2 regions of the Caballeronia sp. GACF4 genome follow, and region 1 is predicted to be linked to the other one. Evidence: riboswitches for the same ligand, from Rfam matches in the RefSeq annotation. Region 1 holds a riboswitch; the other holds the start of a gene.
The links. Region 1 has a riboswitch for manganese ahead of NCR40_RS00455 (sodium:calcium antiporter). Riboswitches for the same ligand answer to the same signal wherever they lie in the genome.

Region 1 (11,792 bases):
TGTTGCGCAAGCGGCCATCGTGCACGCCATAGGTCCAGCCGTGCACGGTGAGGTCCTGACCGCGCGCCCACGCGTCGTTGACGATGGTCGTGCGGCACACGTTGAGCGTCTGCTCGATGGTATTGAGTTCGACCAGACGCCGGTGCCGCGCTTCTCCAACCGGCCATTCATCGAGCAGCGCCGCGTGTTTTTCGCGCACGTCCTCGACGTGCCGCAACCAGTTGTCCGCGAGACCCACGCGCTGGCCGACGAGCGCCGCACCCACGCCCGAGCAGCCGTAGTGGCCGACGACCATGATGTGCTTCACCTTCAGCAAGTCCACCGCGAACTGAATGACGGACAGCGCATTGAGGTCCGAGTGAACGACCACGTTCGCGATGTTTCTATGCACGAACACTTCGCCGGGCGGCAAGCCGATGATCTGGTTCGCCGGCACGCGCGAGTCGGAGCAGCCGATCCACAGATACTCCGGCGCCTGCTGGTGCGCGAGGCGCGTGAAGAACTCCGCGTCGTCGGATAGCTTGCGTTCGACCCACGCCTGATTGTTGTCGAAGAGATGGGCGAGGGGATGGAAGGCTTGGTCGTTTTGCTCAGTCATGGTGATGGTCGTGTTTCGGGTACTTGCGCGCTCGATGATGTATCAAGCCGCGCGTATCGATGCCGTTGCCTTGTCGAAACGCTCCGGATAGCGGATGCAGAATCGCAGGGCCCGGTCGTAGGGGAAAAAATCGGCGAGTTCGCCTCGTTGTAGCTGCTCCTTGTGACGCTGCCACATCGCGGGATCGAAAAAATCCGCGTGATGACGCATGAATGCTTCGCGCACGCGCGGATCGCCTAGCAGGAACGTGCCGTACGTCTCCGGAAAGATGTCGTGCGGCCCGACGGTATACCACGGTTCCCCGGACAGCTCGTCTTCCTCGTAGCGCGGCGGCGGCACGCTACGCACGTTGCAATCGGTCAGATACTCGATTTCATCGTAATCGTAAAACACGACACGCCCGTGGCGCGTCACGCCGAAATTCTTGTACAGCATGTCGCCGGGAAAGATGTTCGCCTGAATCAACTGCTTGATTGCGTCGCCATATTCGCGGATGCCGTGATCGACGTCCGCGTCGCTGCCGCCTTGCAGAAAGAGATTGAGCGGCACCATGCGCCGTTCGATATACACGTGCTTGATGACGAGCTTGTCGCCTTCGTATTCGATCATCGAAGGCGCTTCTTTTTCAAGTTCGCGGATCAACGCATCGTCGAGGCGCGCAAGCGGCAGCGCGACGCTCGAATATTCGAGCGTGTCGGCCATGCGGCCCACGCGGTCGTGACGCTTGACGAGTTGATACTTGCCCTGAATCTTCTCGCGCGTGGTTTCCTTCGGCGGCGGAAACGCGTCCTTGATGAGCTTGAACACGTAGGGAAACGAAGGCAGCGTGAACACGATCATCACGAGCCCCTTGATGCCGGGCGCCACGATGAAGCGATCGCTCGAATGTTTCAGATGATGCAGCAGGTCGCGATAGAACAGATTCTTGCCCTGCTTCTGCAAGCCCACCGAGGTATAGATTTCGGCCTTCGGCTTGCCCGGCATGATGCTGCGCAAGAACTGCACATACGCGGACGGCACTTCCATGTCGACGAGAAAGTACGAATGCGAGAAGCTGAAGATGACGAGCAACTGCTCCCGGTTCAAAAGCACGGTGTCGAGCGCCAGCAAGTGCGGCTGCGTGTGACGGATGGCAACCGCGAACGGAAGTAAGGCATCGCCATTGATGATGCGCCCGACGACATATGCCGCCTTGTTGCGAAAGAACAGCGACGAGAGCACGTGAATCTGAAAGTTCGGCGCGGGCATGAGTTGGCCAAAGGCCTCTTCGATTGCATCCACCACGCAATGCACGTCGCGCGGCAAATCCTCGAACGGAGGCTCCAGCTGAAAGTTCGTGACGATGCGTTCGAGCGTGGCCTGCAGCCCGTCTTTCTCGGGGTAATACGCGCGATACGTCGGCTTGGCGGCGGGCTCGTCGTTCTCGATGTATTCGGTCGAAATGGCGGGCCGCACGAAGATGAAATCGTTGTTGAAATACGAGCGATGCAGGATCTTGCAGCACACCGAGTTGAAGAACGTCTCCGCGCATTCCGGCTGCCGATGCGTCGTCAACAAGCCGATGAAGTGCAGCTTGATCTGCTGCCAGATTTCATCGTCGATGGTCTCGGCGTCGTACTCGTCTTCCAGCGACGTCACGCATTCCGCGACGCGATCGTCATAAGACGCGATGCGGTCGCGTGCGCGTTGCGCGAGCGCTTGCCAGTTGCCTTCCTCGAACAGATGCTTCGCCTCGACTGCCGCTTCGCGAAAGACGCGGTAATGGCGATCGAAGCCGTCGAGTATCGTCTGCGCGACATCGAAGCCTATTTGCGACGAGAGCAGCTTGGGGAAGTGATTCATGTCGGCTGGGCGTCTCGTTGGCCATCATGCGGCTTTGGCTCTGCGGGCGCGCTTTTCGACACCAGCGGCAAGGAGCGCGCGGCCTTGCTTCTCGTATGTTTCGAGTTCGGCGAGTGTCGTGGTGAGATCGACGAGTTGCCGCTCGAGCACTTCGCGATGCGCCGCGATGGTATCGACAAAAGCCTGCAATTGCCGCGTGCCGCCCGTGGGCGAGTCGTACAAGTCCAGCAGCGTGCGAATCTCCGACAACGTAAAGCCGAGCCGCTTGCCGCGTAGCGTGAGTTTCAGGCGCGTGCGATCGCGTGACGAATACACACGCCGCAGGCCGTTCGCGCCGTCGCGCTCGGGCGCAAGCAGACCGTGGTCTTCGTAGAAGCGAATGGCGCGCGACGTGATGTCGAACTCGCGCGCCAGTTCGCTGATGGTGTAGTGAATGGCTTGAGTCATTGCCGGCGCCGGAGCACGTGATCACACATGCGACGTTAGAATGAGGTTTACGTTATCGTCAACCTGACGAAATTGCAACGTGGCTTGAACCCGCATTCATGCACACTTCAGAGGCGCAAAAGAATGAACGCACTCGAACATCAACTCGATTATGTTTTTGCCGACGAATTGCCCGAAGCGGGGCGCGTGAAGGAAGTCGCGCCTGGCCTTTACTGGCTGCGCATGCCTTTGCCGTTCGCACTCGATCACATCAATCTGTGGCTATTGCGCGATGAGATCGATGGCGTGCAGGGCTGGACCATCATCGATTGCGGCATCTCGAACGAAATTATTCGCGCGAACTGGGAAAGCGTGTTCGACAGCGCGCTCGACGGCTTGCCTGTGCTGCGCGTGATCGTCACGCATTGCCATCCGGATCATCTCGGTCTTGCCGACTGGATCTGCAAGGGTGGCGACAAGGCACGCTGGAACGTGCGTCTCTGGATTGCGCTCGGCGAGTATGCAATGGGCCGCGTGATGGCCGCGGGCGATGGCTCGAACGCGGGCGGCGAGCGCGCGGCGAAGCACTTCGGGGCGCATGGTCTAACGGACGAGGCATCGCTCGATGCATTGAGAAAGCGCGACAGCTATTACCCGACGCTCGTGCCTTCCATCCCCGCCGAGTTCCGCCGTATCCGCGATGGCGACCGCATCGCGATTGGCGGACGCGAATGGCAAATCATTTCGGGCTACGGTCATTCGCCCGAACATAGTGCGCTGTATTGCGCGGCGGACAAGCTGCTCATTTCCGGCGATATGGTTTTGCCACGCATCTCGACGAACGTGTCCGTGTTCGCTATCGAGCCAGAAGGCAATCCGCTTGCGCTATATCTCGAATCGTTGGGACGCTACGAACACATGCCCGCCGATGTGCTCGCCTTGCCTTCGCATGGCAAGCCGTTTCGCGGCGTGCTCACGCGTATCGGTCAGTTGCGGGACCATCATCGCGCGCGGCTTGCGGAAGTGGTCGAGGCGTGCACGCAGCGTCCGTGCAGCGCGGGAGATATCGTGCCGATCATGTTCAAGCGCAAGCTCGATATCCATCAGATGACCTTCGCACTTGGCGAAGCGCTCGCGCATCTGAACTTGTTGTGGCTGGATGGCACGCTTACGCGCGAGACGGGCGAGGACGGGGTGATCCGGTACTCGCCCGCGTAAAACCCCTCACTGCACCGTCACAGCCCCGAAGTTCTGCCGCCCGAACGGACTCACGTTATAGCCGCTGACGTTCGCACGCGTGATTGCCGCCGCAGTCGGATAAACGAGCGGAATCCACAGCGCCTGATCGTGGATGATCTTCTGCGCGTCCACATAAGCCTTCGTGCGTTTCGCGACGTCGGAGGTGACCTTGCCATCCGCGATGAGCTTATCGAGTTGCGGGTCGCAGAAGCGCGCGAAGTTGATGCCCGACTTCACTGCATTGCAACTGAAAAGCGGCGAGAGGTAGTTGTCCGGATCGCCGTTATCGCCGGCCCAGCCCATGAAGAGCATGTCGTGCTGGCCCTGCTTGGCTTCCTTGATGAGTTCGCCCCACTCGATGATCTTCACCTGCGCCTTCACGCCGATCTTCGCGAGATCCGCCTGCAGCAGTTCGGCGCCAGCTTTCGGATTCGGATTCAGCACACTGCCGTTCGGACGCACCCAGATGGTCGTTTCGAAGCCATTGGGCAAGCCTGCATCCGCGAGCAGCTTCTTCGCGGCATCGGGCGAATACTTGTACGCCGCGATGTTCTTGTCATAGCTCCACGTGTTCGGCGGATACGGGTTCACAGCGGGCGTTCCCGTGTTTTCGAACACCGTCTTCGTATAGGTGGTGCGGTCGAACGCCATGTTCAACGCCTGCCGCACCTTCGGGTTATCGAGCGGCTTCTTCTGCGTGTTCAGCGCGACGAACGCGGTCATGAATGCGGGCGTCTCGCTAACCTTCAGCGACTTGTCCTTCTTCGCGTCGAGCACGTCCTGCGGCTTCGGCGACAACGCGATCTGACATTCGCCCGCCTTGATCTTCTGCGCGCGCACGGCGGCGTCCGGCGTGATGGCATAAATCAGGCGATCGACTTTAGGCTTCGGCCCCCAGTAGCTCTGATTCACGTCATAACGGATCACCGCGTCTTTCGTATAACTCTTGAGCACGAACGGACCGGTGCCGACAGGCTTGCTGTTCAGATCGACTTGCTGGTTCGCTTTCAGCAGCTTGTCCGCATATTCCGCCGAATAGATCGATGCGAAGCCCATCGTGAGGATCGGCACGAAGGTCGCGTTCTGCTCGTTGAGTTCGAACTTCACCGTTTTGTCATCGACCTTGGTCACGGCCTTGATGAGCTTCACGAGACCCATCGATTGCGCATGCGGAAAGCCGCTCGCGCCCGCGATCTTGTGCCAGGGGTTGCTGTCCGACAACATGCGCTCGAAGGTGAAGACGACGTCGTCGGCATTGAGCGGACGCGTCGGCTTGAAGTAGTCGGTGGTCTGGAACTGCACGTTCGGACGCAGATGGAACGTGTAGGTAAGACCGTCGCTGCTGAGGTCCCACTTCTCGGCGAGCGCGGGCGCGACTTTCTTCGCGGCCTCGTCGTATGACACGAGCGTGTTGAAGATGACATCCGCCGACGCGTTGGTCGTGACGAGCGAATTGAACTGCACGACATCGAAGCCGTCCGGACTCGATTCAGTACAGATGGTGAGCGGCTTGGCCATTGCGATAAGCGGCGCGGCGGCGAACGTCGCCGCGATGGCGGCAGCGAAAAGTGTGTTGCGCATGAGATCTCCCGTGACCCGGCTGGTCACATTACGATTGTTCTTGTGGCTGGTTTTACCCTGTGCGCGTGTGGCGAGCAAGTAGCGCATCCGCGCGGCTAGGTTAGCGAAGCGCTCGCCGCTCGACAACGAATCGTTGCGCATACGCTTATGCCTCGAACGCGCCGTGCGGGTTGCCGAACCGGGCGGCTCAGGCTACACTGCCCCGGTCTTTGGGGAGTAGCCTTCCTTCCATCAGCGAAGGAGAACGCGTCAACATCCTCGGCCTTGCTGCCGTGGCGCGTTCGACCGGTCGGTGCTGTCGCATCCGGCGGTTTGGCGAGACCATCGATGCGCTTTGTCGTTCTTGGTCGGACGGCGCATGGCGCATCGTGGTTCGCTGAACGTCCGACCGTGGAATCATCGTGTCCCCACAACTACAAAAATCCCTGTCTCGCTGCGCGCTCATTCGCGCATGCGCGTTGCATCGTTTCCCGCGAGGTGCCGCATGACGATGCTCTTCGTCGAACTCGCGTTGATGCTCGCGGTCATTCTCATCGCATCGGAACTCTTCACCAATGCGCTCGAACATCTCGGCGAACGGCTCGGCATATCGGAGGGCGTGACTGGATCGCTGTTCGCGGCGGTCGGCACGGCGCTGCCGGAAACGACCGTGCCGATCATCGCGCTGCTGGGCGGCACGGCGAGCCGTTCGGTTAACGAAGAAATCGGTGTTGGCGCCATTCTCGGCGCGCCACTCATGCTCGCGACGCTTTCCACTTTCCTGATGACGCTCGCGGTCATCAAATCGCGTGGCTTGCGCGGCCGGATCATGCCCGAGCGCAGCGGCTTCACGCGCGACCTGAACTTCTTTCTCGTCGCGTTCCTGATTGCGGCCGGCGCCATGTTCGTGCCGCATCATGCGTGGCAGGTGCGGGCGATGTTCGCGGTCGGCCTCGTCGGCTTATACGTGATTTACGTGATCACCACGTTCAAGGCATCGGCGAGTCTCGTCGAAAGCGGACACGGCACGGAAGCGCCCGAGCGTCTCTTCATCACGCGCGTGGGTTTGCCGAACGGTATCGGGTCGATCATGCTGCAGTTCCTGATCGGCATCGTGCTGCTCGTCGGCGGGGCGAAGGGCTTCATCCACGGTGTGGAAGGCGTGTCGGCGGCGCTTGGCATATCGCCGCTCTTGCTCTCGCTCATCATCATTCCGATTGCAACCGAACTGCCGGAAAAGGTGAACAGCATTCTTTGGGCGCGACGCGGAAAAGATACGCTCGCGTTCGGCAACATCACAGGCGCGATGGTATTTCAGGGCACCTTGCTGCCGGGCATCGGCATCATGCTGACGCCGTGGGAGCCGCGCGTGGAAGTGCTGACCGGCGTGCTGATCACGCTCGCGGCGGCGGCATGGCTGCGCTTCAACGCGCGCGGCAATGGCGTGGTGTTGTGGGCGTTGCTTGGCAATGGCATCTTGTACGCGGCTTATTTGACCTTAACCCTCGGCCGCTGAAGCCTTCGAGCGACGCAAATAAAAAATGCCCGCGCGAGGCGGGCATCAAGAGCGAAGCGCCGCGTCATGTCTGACGCGTTCTTCTCGTTGTTCTTATTAAGGTTATCGGCGCGTGCCGGAAAAACTTTAGAAGCGCGCGGCTTGTTGATATCGTCCGGCGGCTTTCGCCTGATCCATCGACTTGCGGTACGCGGTCGACAGCATGGCTTGCGCGGCGTTCGCACGGCCCATCGTTGCTTCGATGCTCGCCTGAATCCGGCGAATGGTCGCGAGCGATTCAGCCGGCTGATTCGCTTCCACGGCCATCAGGAGCGGCGTACGCGCCTCTGTGAGTTCGGCCGCGCGCGCCCAGTTTTCTTCGTTGACCGCTGCTTCGATCGCCTCGGTCAGTGCCCAGGCGTGTTGAATCATTTCTTGCTGGTTCATGTTCGTTCCTTACGACTTGTTGCTTGCCAGCGCGCCCGCGCTGTTGGTGCCGCCGAAGAGCGCGGTCAGGTAGCTGCCCTGCGTCGCCATCTGCGACATCAGCGTGTTGAGCGCGGTGAACTGATCGTTGTAGGTCGTGGTCAGTTGCGCCGTGTAGGAAGCGAGCGCGGTTTGCTGGTCCGTGATGCTCGAAAGATCGGCGGTGAGCGCGGTCGTGCGCGTATCGACGATACCGCCTGTCGCGAGAAATCCGGTCAGGCTGTTGTTCAGTTGCGCGGCTACGCCCGTGCTCGAATTGAAGAGCGATGCCACCGCGCCCGAGTTGCTCGACAATGCTGCGGTCAGCGCGTCTTCGTCGGTCTTGAGCGTGCCGTCCGGTTGCAGCGTAATGCCGATCGATGCGAGGTTCACCTGGCTCGTGCCGGAACCCACGCCCTTGGCAATCGTGCTGGAAAGGGCGTTGCGAATGGTGTTCATCATCGAGTCGCCGAGCAGCGCGCCGCCTTGCGAACCGGCTGCCTGGGTCGAGTCGAACGAAGTCAGCGACGCGGCCGTCGTGATGAAGTTGTTGTACGCGGTGACGAAGCCATCGATGGCCGTCTTCTGCGTGGCCGTGTCCTGCGCGATGGTCAAGGTCTGGGTCGTGCCGACCGCATCCGACGTGAGATTCAGCGTCACGCCGGACAGCGCCGTCGTGACCGCATTGGTCGAGCTGCTGGCAGGCGTGCCCGCGATGGTGAAGTTGGCGTCCATGCCGGCCGTCGTCTGCGTCCAGTTCGACGAGCTGATGGCCGTCTGTGCCGGAACCGCATTGCCGTTCGAATCTGTCGTGGCGGCGCTCAACGTCGATGCCACGTTGAGTTTGGACAAACCGTTGTCGTCGGGCGTCGTGCCGTCGGACTGCATGTTCGGCGTGACCGCCACGGTAATGCCGTTGGCCTGGCCCGTCGACGCCGAGCGCAGCACGAGGTGCGCGCCATCGGTGCCGTTGACGACCGCCGCCGTGATGCCGGGGTTACCGCTTGCCTTGTTGATCGCGGACGCAATGCCCGCGAGCGTGTTGTTCGAAGAGTCGATGCTGATCGACATGTCCTTGCCGCCCACCGACAGCTTCATCGTGCCCGTGCCGAGTTGCGCGGTGCTGGTGAACGCGGTGGAGGTAAGCGATTGCGAGGTGGCGATATTGCTAACCGCGACCGAATAAGTGCCCGCGACCGCGCCGGTGCTGGCCGTGCCGGTCAGACCCTTGCCGCTGCCGGTCGCCGTGAAGGCGCCGAGCGTCGTGCCGTCCGCGAGCGAACTCACCGAGCTTTGCAAAAGCGACAGCACGGACTTGAGCGTGCCGACCGCGGTGAGCTGGGTGTTGTCCTTGGTTTGCTTGGCTGTCAGCGCATCCGTCTGTCCGGCGACCTTCGCGTTGACGATGGCGGTGACGAGCGAGTTCACATCCATCGTGGAGTTGGTCGAGCCACTGATGATCGACTGCGCGGCCTGCTGGACGGCGCTGGTCGGATCGACCGTGGATGCCGAAGTGGTTGCTACCGTGGACATGTATGGCTCCGTTTCTGGCTTCTTGCCGTGAGCGGTTGAAGATGCGTTTTACTGCGCCGTCAGCAGGCGATTCGTCATGAAGGCGCCTCTGGCGGAAATGCAAATCGGGAGGCAAGCCTCCCTGGGTACGTCGCCGGCGCGCCGTGATCGAGACGCGCCGGTTACTGCGTCGGCGATGCTTAGCCGAGGAGCTTCAGAACCTGCTGGGGCATCGAGTTCGCTTGCGCCAGAACCGAGATACCAGCTTGTTGCAGAACCTGAGCCTTCGAGAGGTTCGCGGTTTCTTGCGCGAAGTTCGCGTCGGTGATCTGCGACTGAGCGGACGACAGGTTGGTCGACTGCGCGGTCTGGGTAGCGGCAACCGAGCTGAAGCGGTTCTGCACGGCGCCCAACTGAGCTTGCAGCGAGTTCACTGCATCCAGTGCGTTGTCGACTGCCTCGATTGCGGACGATGCGCCGTTCGCCTTGCTGATGTCGATTTGCGACACTTGCGGCGGCGTGTTGTTCGCGGTCAGCGCGCCGACTTCGGACGTTTGAGCTGCAGTTGCCGAAGGAACGTTGGTGCTGTTCAGGCTGATGCTCGTGCTGCCTGCGGACAGACCCGTGAACACGTTCGACGAGGCGAACGAGCTGCCGAGTGCCTTGTTGTCCTGGTCGGTGAACGTGTAGCCGCCGGAGCCGTCAGCGATGACGTTGACCGACGTGATCGTTGCCGAACTGGCAGCTGCGGATGCACCCGTGTTGCCCAGGCTCAGACCGTCGACCGTGCCGATGACCGTGCCCTTCTGCGGGTTGCTGCCGCCGAGCGACAGAGCCGAGACGTTTGCTGCCGAGCCGAGGTCGATCGTGATCGACTGGCCGACGTTCGCGCCAACCTGGAACGTCTTGCTGCCGGCGGTGCCGTCGAGCAGGTTCGTGCCGTTGAACGTGGTTTGCGACGAGATACGGTTGATTTCGCTGATACGCTGCGTCACTTCTTGTTGCAGCGAGGTCTTGTCAGCCGTCGACAGCGAGCCGCTCGATGCTTGCACGGCCAACTGACGGATACGCTGAAGGTTGTCCGTGATCTGCGACAGACCGCTCGAAGCCGTCTGAACCATCGACACGCCGTCGTTCGCGTTCGAAACGCCTTGGTTCAGGCCGTTGATCTGCGAGGTCATGCGCGAAGCGATTGCGAGGCCAGCTGCGTCGTCTGCTGCGCTGTTGATGCGCTTGCCCGACGAAAGACGCGTGATTGCCGACGACAGTGCGCTTTGCGTGCCGTTCAGGTTTTGCTGAGCGACCAGCGAGTTGATGTTGCTATTGATACCGATCATTTTGTTTCTCCGATGAGGCCTGGCGCATTTATCTGAGTTGATAACGCCATCGTTTGGCGGAAGCGTCCGTCGTTTGTTTGTTTGGCCGCTTGTTTAGGTTTTCGGCCCGTGCTAGGCAAACTTTAGTGCTCGTTTCGATTTGCCTGATAAATACCTGGAAATCCGTGCTAAAGCTTGCCCAGCGGGGCTCTGCTGCCGATGCTCGCGGTTTTTGAATGCCCCGTCTGAGAGCTTTAACGGCAGACGGAGCGACTTCTTTCGTTAAAAAATTCGCTTCAGACGTCGAACGTGGCCGCAGCCTTGCCGGCGCACCAGCGCTGCCACATCTGGCGCATGCTGGCGGAGAGCGCGCGGGCCACCGTGTCGGGCTGGAAGCCCGGCGATTGCAGGCAGCGCTCGCGCATGCCGGCGCGGATCTGCGCGAGTTCTTCGACCCGGCCCGCCCATTCGATGCCCTTCGCGACGAAGTCCGCGCGGTCGCGAGCCACGAAGTCACCGAGGCCCGTGTTGGAAAGCACCGACGTGCTGCCTCGGCTCGCGATCAGTTCGCCGGGCAAGGTGAGCGTGGGCACGCCCATCCACAGCGCCTGCATGGTGGTGACGCCGCCCGCGTAAGGGAACGTGTCGAGCGCGATATCGGCGTCGAGGTGATGCGCGAGATAGCGCACGAGCGACGAGCGCTGACGAAACTCGAGCCGGCTCACATCGATTCCTTCCTTCTCGAACCAATCGATCAGAATCGTGTGGCTGTTGTCGCGCGGCACGCCTGCGATCAACATGCGCGCATCCGGCACCGCGCGCAGCAGTTCCGACCACAGCGCGATGGTGCGCGGACGCAGTTTGTTGAAGCGGTTGAAGCTGCCGAAAGTGATGTGGCCGTTGGTGAGCGCGGGCAACGCGTTGAGCGCCGGCGCATGTTCCGAGGGCTTGAAAGGCGCATACGCCGGCAGATAAGCCAGCTTTTCGACGAACTGACCGTCGATCTGTTCTTCAGGCACATAGTGGCGATCGCCGATGTAGTAATCCATCGCGGTCATGCCGGTCGTGCCGAGATAGCCCATCCACGTCGCCTGGATCGGCGCGGGTTTGCGCGCGAAAGTCAGCAGGCGGTTATAGGCCGTGTGCCCCGAAAGATCGATCAGCACGTCGATGCCGTCCGCGCGAATCTTGTCGGCGAGCGCGGCATCGCTATAACCCGAGACGTCGTGCCAGCGCGGCACGATATCGCGCAGCGTGCGCGTGACCTCGTCGGTCACCGAGCGGTTGTAGTACGCGTGCACCGTGACGCTGGGATCGTTCACGAGATAGCGGAACACCG
Region 2 (11,792 bases), on a different contig from region 1:
GTCTGCGCGAGGAGTTCGGCGTATATATCTTGCGCTCCGGCCGCATGTGCGTCGCGGGCCTGAACGACAGCAACGTGCAGGTGGTGGCGGACTCCATCGGCAAGGTGCTGGCGCGCTAGTCATGAAGCGGGACACGAGAGCACGCTCTGCGAAGGCAGCGTGCCCGGTCCCGCATCCACCTTCGAACCGCGCGGCGGCGTCGCAACGAGCCGCACGCTGTTCTCTCCCGCATTCGCGAGCACGTACTGCTCGGGACTTCCATCGGGCTGCCAGTACACGCGATACACCGCATCGTCTCGATAGACGTGCAGCGCGCCGTGTATCGTCTCGTCGCCGCGTTTCAGATTCACGCTTTCGCCTTCGCGCAGCGCGAATGAGCTGCCCGCCGCGCCTTCGAGTGTGCCGCATGGCGCGGCTTCGGCGCTGCTTGCCGCGACAGCGCGAAACATCAACGCCATCGCGCATAGCGAAATCACACGAATGTTCAAGAGTATCGGCCTCGTTCGATAAAGGGCTGCGCCCCATACTCCGCGCGCGTTTTGCCCGACGTTCCCGCGCGCGTGTGCTACCTTGAATGAAGCAGCGTTCAGTCCCGGAGGGCCGCCATGTCAGTGATCGCACCGGACGAGAAAGCGGAGTTTCTTGCGATTCTCGCGCGCCACCGTTTCACCGAGGGCGATTTCCTCGTGACCGAAGCAGGCGCGTCGGATGTCGTCGACGACGTCTATCCATTGCAGGGCTATGTAACGATCGTGCGGCGATCCACTTCGAAGGAACGCGAATATCGCATCGGGCATGGCTCCCACTGGACCGTTGCCTTCGAGAAGGATCTGAACAAGCGCGTGTTCGGCTGAGGCGGGCACGCGATATCGGGCACGATGACATCCTTGAAGCGGAGCACGCGATGAGACCGACCGATTTTGCCTCGTTCAAAGCGCATGTCGCCATGTTGTTGCGCGACCTGCCGCGCGGCATGACCGCTGATTTCAACGACGTGGCCGTGGCTTACTGGAACGGCAAGGAAGTGATGGGCGCGTACCTGCGCGATAACGGGCGTATCGACGAAGACTTCGATTTCGACGAGAACGCGTGGGGCGTGTGGTGCGACGAGTTCCTCGCGTGGCTCGACGCGCCGCGCTTCTCCGAACGAAGCGATCTGAAAGCTGCATTACTCGCCGATCTCCCCATAGCCGACGTTCGTCTCGGACGCTGGCCGCGCGCTCTGGCTTGAGCCATTGCAACGTGTCGTCACGGCACGCGAATTGCTACCCTCCCCCGGTTCACCATGTCCGAACCACGGCCGCAGGACGGCTGTGTTCCGCCATTCATCATCACGGAGGGTAGCAGTATGGCTGGCACCGGAAGACTTCATCCGCTCACGTTCGTCACGGCCGTCGGGTTCATCATCATCGGCGCGGTGCTTGCGGCCGGTGGTGCTTACCTCGTGACCTTGCAAGGATCGTGGTACTACGTAATCGCGGGCGCGGCCATCGTACTGACCGGCCTTTTGCTGTTGATACGGCGACGCTCCGCGCTCTTGCTGTTTGCAATTTTCCTGTTCGCCTCGACGATCTGGGCCGTCTTCGAAGTCAAGTTCGATTTCTGGCAACTCATGCCACGTCTCTGGATTTGGCTGCTGCTCGCACTGTGGCTGCTGATTCCATTCGTGCATCGCGGCGCGCTGTTCGGGCCGCCTTCGACTGCACGCGCCGCGCGCGTGCCGCTGGCCGCTGCCGTCATCCTCACGCTGTTGCTCGGTGCAGGCACGTACTTTCAGGACTTCCATGACCGTCCGGGACGTATCGATGTCAACGTAGCCGCCGATCCGAATCAGGCCGATCTGAACGCCGGCACTGGACGCGCGGCAAGCGACTGGACCGATTACGGCGGCTCGCCGCTGGCGCAACGGTATGCGCCGATCGCGCAGATCACGCCCGAGAACGCGCATCAGCTGAAAGTGGCGTGGACGTTTCGCACCGGCGACATGCCCGGCCCCGACGATCCCACGGAGACGACGGACGAGAACACGCCGATCAAGGTCGGCAACACCATTTTTCTGTGCACGCCGCATAGCAAGGTGATCGCGCTCGATGCCGCGACGGGTGCGGAACGCTGGCGCTTCGATCCGCAGATTCAAAGTCCCATCGGCTTCAAACACTGGGAGCACATGACTTGCCGGGGCGTCGCTTATTACGATGCGGCAATGCACGTGGGTCCGCCCTCCGCCGCCGATGCGGCTGCTTCCGCTTCCGCTTCCGCGCCAGCGCTCGACGCGAGCGCATCCGCGCCCGCGGCTTCGACGGATACGACGGCTTCCGACGCCACCGCTTCGGCCAGCGCCTCCGCGCCCGCCGAAGCATCCGCGCCCGGCGCACCGGCCGCACCGGCCGCACCCGTAGCCGTTGCTCAAACCGCCGCCACCGGCGAGTGCTCGCGCCGTCTCTTTCTGCCGACCGCCGACGCCCGGCTCTTTGCGCTCGACGCCGATACCGGCAAGCCCTGCACGAACTTCGGCAAGAACGGCGCGATCGATCTGCGTTTGAACATCGGACCGTTCACGCCCGGCGGCTATTACTCCACCTCGCCACCCGCTGTGGTGCGCAATCTGGTAATCGTCGGCGGTCACGTGACGGACAACGAATCGAACAACGAACCTTCTGGCGTGATCCGCGCGTTCGACGTGAACGACGGCCATCTGGTCTGGAACTGGGACTCGGGTAATCCGGACGCCACCGAACCGATCGCGCCGGGCGGCACCTACGTGCGCAACTCGCCCAACATGTGGTCGATGTTCAGCGTCGACGAAAAGCGCGGTCTCATTTATCTGCCAATGGGCAACCAAACGCCCGATCAGTGGGGCGGACAGCGCACGCCGCAAGCCGAGCGCTTCGCGGCAGGCCTGGTCGCGCTGGATGCGTTCACGGGCAAGCTGCGCTGGAACTACCAGTTCACGCACCACGATCTGTGGGACATGGATGTGGGCGGTCAACCGACGCTCGTCGATTTGCAGACGGCGGAGGGCACGCAACCGGCGGTGATTGCATCGACGAAACAGGGCAGCATTTACGTGCTGAACCGCGAAACCGGCAAGCCGATCGTGCCCATTACCGAGACGCCGGTGCCGCAAGGCGCTGCGCGTGGCGACCACACCGCGCCGACGCAGGCGGTTTCCGCGCTCAACTTCAATCCGCCGCGCGTGCGCGAGGCCGACATGTGGGGCACGACGCCGTTCGATCAGCTCTGGTGCCGTATCAAGTTCAAGAGTCTGCGTTACGAAGGCCCGTTCACGCCGCCGTCCGAGCAGGGCACGCTCGTGTTTCCGGGTAACTTCGGCGTGTTCGACTGGGGCGGCGTGTCGGTCGATCCGGTGCGGCAGATCCTCATCGCGAATCCAGACTACATGGCGTTCGTGTCGAAACTGATTCCGCGCGAGAAGCTCGACGCGCAGCAAGGGGAAAAGAAGGGCAGCGAGACGAGCGGTATCAAGCAGGCGCGCGGCACGCCGTTCGCCTATGAAATCAGCGCGTTTCTTTCGCCGCTCGGCATTCCGTGTCAGGCGCCGCCGTGGGGTTACGTGGCGGGCGTGGATCTGCGCACGGGCGGGATTGCGTGGCAGCACAAGAACGGCACGATCCGCGATAGCGCGCCGCTGCCCATTCCGATGCCGCTCGGCGTGCCAAGCCTCGGCGGAACGATGGTCACGGCAGGCGGCGTGGCGTTCCTCACCGGTACGCTCGACCAGTACGTGCGCGCCTACGACGTGCGCGATGGGCACAAACTGTGGGAAGCGCGTCTGCCCGCGGGCGGCCAGGCGACGCCGATGAGTTACGCCGATGCCAGCGGCAAGCAATACGTGCTGGTCACGGCTGGCGGCCACGGTTCTCTCGGCACGAAAGCCGGCGACTACGTGATTGCCTACACGCTGCAGTAACGCAAACGGTAAGCGAAAAAAAGGAACGGCGGGCAATTGCCCGCCGTTCCTTTTTCAACCTGCGCGACAGCATGATCGCCGCCGCGTGTGGAGCGACTCAAGCCGCGCGCCGATAGGCATCGGCCATCAGCTTGCTGACTTTTGCGCGTGTCTTGAGCGCGTCCAGAAAAGCGGCGCGCACGGTCTTGGCAATGGCGAAAACAAACGAACTTGAGGTAACGGCGATGACGGCCATGACTAAACTCCCTTAAAAATGAACGACCTAGGGTAACTAACTAGGTAATAACCCTATATTAGCATGTTGTGACGCAGTGCAACAAGTTGCTTTCAATATTTCCAAAAGTGTGGTTTGCGTGCAAGCTGAAGGGCACAGGCCGTTTGTGATGGAAGTGGAATCCAAATTGCTCCAATGCAGGGCAAAACCGACTGATTACGCCGTTCTTCCAGAAGGGAGGATGTATGAAAGGGGATCGCTCGAGCCGTGCCGGCGCGTTGCCGTGGCTGTGTAGCGCAGTAATCGTGTCGGCCATCATTGGCGGATGCAGCGGGGGAGGCGGTTCCAGTTCGACTCCGGCGGCGGGCAGCAGCGCGCCGGAGTCGAATCCTTCGGCGGCCTCAAGTCCGTCAGCGGCGTCGACTCCGTCAGGCGCGTCGAGTCCCGCGGGTGCTTCGAGCCCTTCAGGCGCATCGGACGCATCCGGCGCTTCGGGGTCTTCGGGGTCTTCGGGCGGAGCGGGCGGGGGCACCGTCGTTGCCCCTGTCGCCCATCCGATGGACGTTGCGACCTATCACAACGACATCGGCCGCACGGGCCAGCAACTCGCGGAAACGAAGCTCACGCCCGCGAACGTCAATTCGACGACCTTCGGCAAGCTCAACGTGCTTGCGGCGGACGGACCCGTGGACGCGGAACCGCTCTTCCTGACGAGCGTGGCAATCGCGGGCGGCACGCACAATGTGCTCTACGTCGCCACCGAAAACGCCAGTGTCTACGCGTTCGACGCCGACACCGGCGCGATCCTGTGGAAATCGTCGACGTTAGGCGCAGGCGAAACACCGAGCGACGACCATGGCTGCGGCCAGATCACGCCGACCATCGGCATTACGGCGACGCCGGTCATCGACCGCACGCGCGGCCCGAATGGCGCGATCTACGTGGTCGGCATGTCGAAAGACACGTCGGGCAAGTATCACCAGCGCATTCATGCGCTCGACATCACGACAGGTGCGGAACTTTTCAACGGTCCGACCGAAATCGCCGCGTCGTATCCCGGCACGGGCGCGGGCAGCGCGAATGGCCGCGTGAGCTTCGATCCCGGCCAGTACGCCGAGCGCGCTTCGCTGTTGCTGCAAAACGGCGTGGTCTATACCGCGTGGACATCGCATTGCGATATCATGCCGTACACCGGTTGGGTGATCGGCTATAACGCCAGCACGCTGCAGCAGGCAAACGTGCTCAATCTCACGCCGAACGGCCAGATGGGCGCGATCTGGATGAGCGGCGCGGGCCTCGCGTCGGACGGCACGTCGATCTATTTCCTCGATGCCAACGGCACTTTCGACGCCACGCTCGACGGCAACGGCATGCCGATTCATGGCAATTTCGGCAACGGCTTTCTGAAACTCGGGACTTCGCCCGCCCTCGCCGTCACTGATTATTTCCAGCCGTCGAACACGGTGAACGAATCGGCGGCCGATGAAGATCTGGGTTCGGGCGGCGCGCTCGTATTGCCCGATCTCGTCGATGCGGGCGGCACGACGCATCATCTCGCGCTCGGCGCGGGCAAGACATCGACGATCTACGTGGTCAACCGCGACGCGATGGGCAAGTTCGATTCGAATGCGGATCACATCTATCAGGAGATCGTCGGGCAGATTCGCGGCCCGATGTTCGCCATGCCCGCGTACTTCAACAACACCGTTTATTTCGGCTCGATTGGCGACAGCATCAAGGCGTTCGGCATCGCGAACGCCGCCTTGTCCACGACGCCGACGAGCCAGACCGCGAACAGTTTCGGCTCGCCGGGCGCCACACCGAGCGTGTCTGCGAACGGCGCGGCGAACGGCATCGTGTGGGCGGTGGAGAATGGCACCATCGCCGTGCTGCACGCCTACGACGCCAGCAATCTCGCGCGCGAGCTTTACAACAGCAATCAGGCGGCGGGCGCGCGCGATCAGTTCGGGCAGGGCAACAAGTTCATTACGCCGATGATCGCGAACGGCAAGGTCTATGTGGGGACGCGCAACGGCGTGGGCGTGTTCGGTCTGCGGTGATGCCTGTCATGGACGCGGATTGGTGGCGATGAATTGCTTCACGGCGGCGTAGGCGGGCTTGGGCGTCTGGCCGTCGTCGAGGATCACGCCGTAAGGTCCTTCGCCGCCAGGCGGATCGTCGTAGAGCTGGTAGATCTGCAAGGATTCGATGTCGTAGCGCACCGCGATCGCTCTCAGGCCGCCGAGCATGTCGTTGGCAAGGAAGGCGGCCGCTTGCTGATCGGTGCCGAAGTCGGGCCGCACGCCCATTTCATTGATCCATACCGGCTTGCCGAACCGGGCAAGCGCGCCGATGACGTTGTAGCAACCCGTGCCGCCGCACGCGTGCTCGATGTTGCCCTGGTCGGAGTACCAGTGCCATGCCGTGATGTCCCACGTCACGATGGGATGCCCGTCCGAACCGTCCGGCTGTGTGCCGTTCGCGAGCATCGTCACGAAGCCGTACTGCATCCACGCATTGCCGCCCATGACGATCTTGCCCGACGGGTCCATCGACTTGATGCCGGCGATCATGCCTCGGATGACGCCACGCGCAATCTGGAACTTTTGGTTGTCGAAGTCCGTGGGCCGCACGCCGTCCACCCATCCGGCGACCGTTGCCGAGCCGAGTTCGTTGGTGACTTCGTAGTAGGCGTAACGCTGCACACTCACGACGTCGCGCGCGAGCGCATAGGCCGATTGGTAGGCGGAGTCTTCATCGGCGAAATCGATGCCCATCAAGATCACCGGGTACACCGTCACCCCACCGGCGGCCAGCGCGTTGGCCACATTGGCGAGACGCATGGCGGTTGATTTGCTATACACCTCGTTGCGATACAGTTTGATGCCGAGATCCTGAAGCTGCGCTAATTGTCTGGCGGCGCCAGCAAGATAATAGACATCGCCGTAACTGTTGTGACCGTTCATTCCGTAGAATAAATCGCTGGCGACAGGATTTATGGCGGTGGACGCGGCGTGATGACGATAGCGTGAATCATCGACGCTCGATGGCACGTTAGCGCTGTCCGAACCACCGCAAGCGGTTAATAACAGACTTGCTGAAAAGATCGCAGGCAAAACAGGTTTTGTGTTTCTGCAAAAACTAATTAAGCGATGAGCGATTTGCATAATCCAAAACAAGCCGATGACGTGTGCTCGCTTATGTCGCGGAAAATTAAATTCATTCGCGAACGCGAAGACAGGTGAATAGCGCGATGCTGATAACGTGAAGCGCAAGCGGGGCCGCGCCTTTTGCCGAAGGGAATGGCGCGGTGCGTCGAGAAATATAGACGGTGACAGACGGGATAATCAAGACTTAATCGCGTCACTTTCACGAGCCGCGCTTATCTTTGCGAGATAATCGAAGAGCGGAGGATGTAATCTTAATGGCGACAGCGATTCAGGCTTCAGAAGCAAGCGCGTTGCGAGATTTATTTGGTCGGAAAAATCAAAGCTGAATAGTCAGCGGGCAATGCGCGGCGCATTTGAAAATAGAAAATTCGCGACGCGCCGCCCACGACGTGTTGGAGAGAATGATAAACGACGTATGCTTCTGACCTTTGTCGTTTCAATCGACTTCGCGCGTTCTCGAATTACGCATCCGATCCAATATCGCGCGGCACTTCGCCAATTTGCCGAAACACGCTCAACCAGTCTTCCAGATGCCACGTCTTCGACACACGGTCATCGCGTATCTCATGGAACGAGTGAATGGCAAATCGAACCGGCTTCGATGTCGCCGCGATGCCCATCAACGGACCGGACTGCGTACCGCTCACTTCCGCGCGCACGCCGACGCGATTGTCCTGCGTGAGCATGTCTAGAATCTCGATGCGCATGTCAGGCAGCGCAGCCGCCATCTCCGCGAAGATCGGGATCATCTGGTCGGGACCGGCCTCGAAGCCGGCCGGCTCAGGCAGATATTCCCAGTCCGACGTCACGGCTTGGCGCAGCAAGTTCACGTCCTTTTGCGCGAAGGCGGCGTAAAGACGCTCGACGGCCGCGCGGGCTTCTGACTGGGTGATGTGTTCTGCCTCCATGGTGCCTCCTGAGCGTTAGGGATGCGGCGTTGCAACCCACTTTAACCCAATGGTCCGGATCGGGTGATCTGTCGTGTTAAGCTCGCATTTCTTCGTTGGGGAGTAGCCGGCTTTCCCGCCCGGGAAAGCGTCCATGTCAACACGCTCGGTCTTTCGACCGTGGCATGGGCAGCCGTCACAGGTTGGCAAGACCATCGACAGAATGCGCTTCCGGTCGGGCGCGCCTTCTGTCCTTGTGCTTGCCCGACCAGACCAGAGCGCTACTCGATGAACCTCGCTTCCACCGTATTCCTTGCTTTCGCCATGTCCACCGACGCCTTCGCCGCCGCCGTGGGCAAAGGCGCGAGCCTGCATAAACCGCGCATCGGCGAGGCGCTCAAGGCGGGAGTCATCTTCGGCGTAATCGAGGCGCTCACACCGCTCGTCGGGTGGGCGCTCGGCCGCGCCGCCGCGCAATACGTCACCGCGTGGGACCACTGGATCGCTTTCGGCCTGCTTTTCGTGCTCGGCGCGCGCATGATCCGCGAAGGCTTAAGCAAATCGGCTCACGAAGAAGAGAAGCCCAATTCACATTCCTTCTGGGTCCTCGCCGTCACGGGCTTTGCCACCAGCATCGACGCGATGGCGGTCGGCGCGGGCCTCGCGTTCATCGATGTCGATATCTTCTCGACCGCCGCGACCATCGGCTTCGCAACCATGCTCATGGTGACCATCGGCGTGATGGTCGGACGGCTGGTCGGCGCGACTATCGGCAAGCGCGCGGAGATCTTGGGCGGGCTGATTCTAATCGGCGTGGGCAGTGTGATCCTTGCGGAGCATCTTGGTTACTTGAGTTGATGCGAAGTTCTGCATGTCGCGTTTGAAATCGCCGCCCATGCCACGAACTCACCACTTCGCCTCATCCGTTCCCGGCGGCACCGATGGCCTCGCGTAACCCGCCGGCGTGCGCTCGAAGCGCGCGCTCGGCGTGACCGCGCGCAGCATGCCGAAACCCGATTTGCTTTCCTCGGTGTATGCGGCGATGTCCGGCCGCGCCGTCTTCAACCCTCCGTCGATACGTCCAAGCCCGCGCAGCCAGTGTCCCGTCTGTGCGAGCGAAACCTCCACGTGCCAGCTACCGCCTTCCGTTTGTTGCTTCCATAGCGCGGCGGCCGCGCCGAACGCCATCAGAAAGCCGCTCGCCATGTCGAGCATCTGCATGGGCAGCGCTCGCGGTTTGCCATCGCCCTGCGCTTCGCCTTCGGCGGCGTTGAAGCCTATCGCGGTCTGCACGAGCGAATCGAAGCCACGCCGATCCGCCCACGGACCTTCCGTGCCATAAGCCGACAAGGACACGTACACGATGCCCGGCCGCCGCGCCACCAGCGCCTCGGGCCCGAAGCCAAGCTCGGCGATCCCGCCCGGCCGATAGCCTTGCGAGAAGACATGCGCGTCATCGATCAGCCGCCACAGCGTCGCGCGACCGTCTTCCGTGCGCAGGTCGAGATGCGCGGAGCGCTTGCCGCGACTCGTCTCGGCGATAGCGGGAATGTTCGGCAGATGCGGCGAATTCACGAGCATCACGTCCGCGCCGAACGAGGCGAGCGCTCGACCGCCCGTGGGACCGGCAAGGATGCGCGTGACGTCCAGCACGCGGATATCGGTCAGCGGGCGCGCGTCATTGTCGAGCGCGGGCAGCGCGAGTGGCGCGGCGTCGCCGATACGCGTGATCTTCAGCAACGGCTGCGCGGCGATGGCTTTGGCTTGCGGCGTCGCATCCCATTCTTCGAAGCTGCGCAGCATCGTCACGACGAGGCCGCGTTCGGCGCACGCGGTTTCGTAATCGTTCGCGCGCCATTCGAGCAGCGCGCGTTCGGCATCGGCGCGCGTGGCGCTGTGCGGGTCGAGACCCAGCACGCGCAACGCGCCATCCTGATGATGCTCGAAGTTTGCGTGTATGCGCACGTAGCCATCGGCCGTGCGGTAGAGGCCCGAGAATTCACCCCAGGTCTCGGGTTCGGCACCATCGACCGTGAACCAGTCGGTGCATTCGACGGCCGCGTGCGTCATGTCGACGCTCACGCGCTGGCGGTCGACGCCGCGCGCATGAGCCAACTCGGAGGCCGCGAGCGCTGCCGCCGCGATGGTCGATTGCGCCGCTTCGCCCACGGCGAAGGATGACGGGAACACCGGGTCGTGTCCGGGTAGATCGACGAGGTGGAGGGCATCGTCGGGGAGGCCGGCGAGTTGCCAGAGATTCGTAAGCGTTGCGAAAGAAGTCATGGCGATGAGTGCGCGCGGGTCAGCGATAACGCATTGTCGCGCCGATTGATTGAGCGCGCACGTTGCGCTTGTCTGCAGCGCGTGGATCAGCGGAAAAAGTGGTCCGCGAGGCGGCGCAGGCGGTCGCGACTTGACGCCGACGGCTCAACGCTTGGCATAGGCCCGCAGGATGCCCACCGCCAACCGCCCGCACACCCTCACTTCCCCGCCATCGCCAACACGCGCTCCAGCTCAGGCAAATCCACCGGCTTGACCAAATGCGCGTCGAACCCGGCCGCCCGCGTGCGCGCCATGTCTTCGTCGGAACCAAGACCCGTCATTGCGGCGACGATCACACGCTTGCCTTCATCGCGCATCTGACGAATGACGTCGAAGCCCGTCATGCCCGGCATCGATAGATCGAGCAGCACGACTTGCGGACGCGTCGTCCCGAACGATGCCAGCGCTTCCGGGCCGTCATACGCCGCGCGCGCCGCGTGACCGAGCATATCGACGAGCAAGGTCATGCTGTCGGCCGAGTCGCGATTGTCGTCGACGACGAGCACGTCGAGCTGACGGCTCGCCACCGCATTCGGCGCGGAAGGCGGCATGATGCCCTGCGTGGGCGGTTGCGCGAGCGGCAGCCACAAGCTGAACGCGCTGCCCTTGCCAGTGCCGCCGCTCTTCGCCTCGACGTGGCCGCCATGCAATTCGGCGATCGCTCGAACCAGCGTGAGGCCGATGCCAAGCCCGCCTTCATCCGGATGCGCGCCCGGCGCATGCTCCTGCACGAAAAGATCGAATACGGAGGCGAGCGCATCGGCGGAAATGCCGCGACCCTGATCCGTCACGCGCAGAAGCGCCGCGCCGCCGCGTGGACCGATTTCCAGCCGGATGGTCGACTCGGGCGGACTGAATTTCGCCGCGTTGTTGAGCAGGTTATTGAGCGCTTGCACGAGCCGCGTCGGGTCGCCATTGACGAAGAGGCGCTGGCCGCTGTCGTCCACGTCGAGCCGCTGCCCGCGCGCCTCGAAAAGCGGTTGACTCGCTTCGACACTCAGGTGCACGACATCGGCGATATCCACGGTCTCGGTCGCGAGCCGGATCTTGCCGGAACTCACGCGGCCCGCTTCGAGCAGATCGTCCACCAGCTTGGTCAGATGCGCGAGCTGCCGGTCGACGATATGGCGGCTGCGAATGACATCGGCATCGTCGGAAGCCTTCAGTTTGAGAATGCTCACCGCGTTGCGGATGGGCGCGAGCGGATTGCGCAGTTCATGGCCGAGCAGCGCGAGAAACTCGTTCATGCGGCGGCTCGACGCCTCGAG

Region 2: linked by a shared signal. The riboswitch ahead of mntP (manganese efflux pump MntP) and the one ahead of NCR40_RS00455 (sodium:calcium antiporter) in region 1 are both predicted to bind manganese.

The regions. Positions count from the first base shown of each region.
Region 1 is NZ_JALQDW010000002.1:82,798-94,589, forward strand. It holds gene can (carbonate dehydratase) at 1-598, opposite strand, end outside; gene aceK (bifunctional isocitrate dehydrogenase kinase/phosphatase) at 641-2,440, opposite strand; gene NCR40_RS00440 (MerR family transcriptional regulator) at 2,465-2,887, opposite strand; gene NCR40_RS00445 (MBL fold metallo-hydrolase) at 3,011-4,084, shown strand; gene NCR40_RS00450 (ABC transporter substrate-binding protein) at 4,091-5,686, opposite strand; yybP-ykoY riboswitch at 5,886-6,039, shown strand; gene NCR40_RS00455 (sodium:calcium antiporter) at 6,171-7,181, shown strand; gene NCR40_RS00460 (flagellar protein FliT) at 7,308-7,607, opposite strand; gene fliD (flagellar filament capping protein FliD) at 7,617-9,158, opposite strand; gene NCR40_RS00470 (flagellin) at 9,338-10,474, opposite strand; gene NCR40_RS00475 (tetratricopeptide repeat protein) at 10,750-11,792, opposite strand, start outside.
Region 2 is NZ_JALQDW010000026.1:129,244-141,035, forward strand. It holds gene NCR40_RS24515 (amino acid aminotransferase) at 1-119, shown strand, start outside; gene NCR40_RS24520 (hypothetical protein) at 120-488, opposite strand; gene NCR40_RS24525 (hypothetical protein) at 606-854, shown strand; gene NCR40_RS24530 (hypothetical protein) at 905-1,231, shown strand; gene NCR40_RS24535 (glucose/quinate/shikimate family membrane-bound PQQ-dependent dehydrogenase) at 1,349-3,931, shown strand; gene NCR40_RS24540 (hypothetical protein) at 4,029-4,166, opposite strand; gene NCR40_RS24545 (PQQ-binding-like beta-propeller repeat protein) at 4,703-6,205, shown strand; gene NCR40_RS24550 (glycoside hydrolase family protein) at 6,212-7,420, opposite strand; gene NCR40_RS24555 (ester cyclase) at 7,777-8,223, opposite strand; yybP-ykoY riboswitch at 8,309-8,476, shown strand; gene mntP (manganese efflux pump MntP) at 8,491-9,060, shown strand; gene NCR40_RS24565 (CoA transferase) at 9,109-10,485, opposite strand; gene NCR40_RS24570 (hybrid sensor histidine kinase/response regulator) at 10,683-11,792, opposite strand, start outside.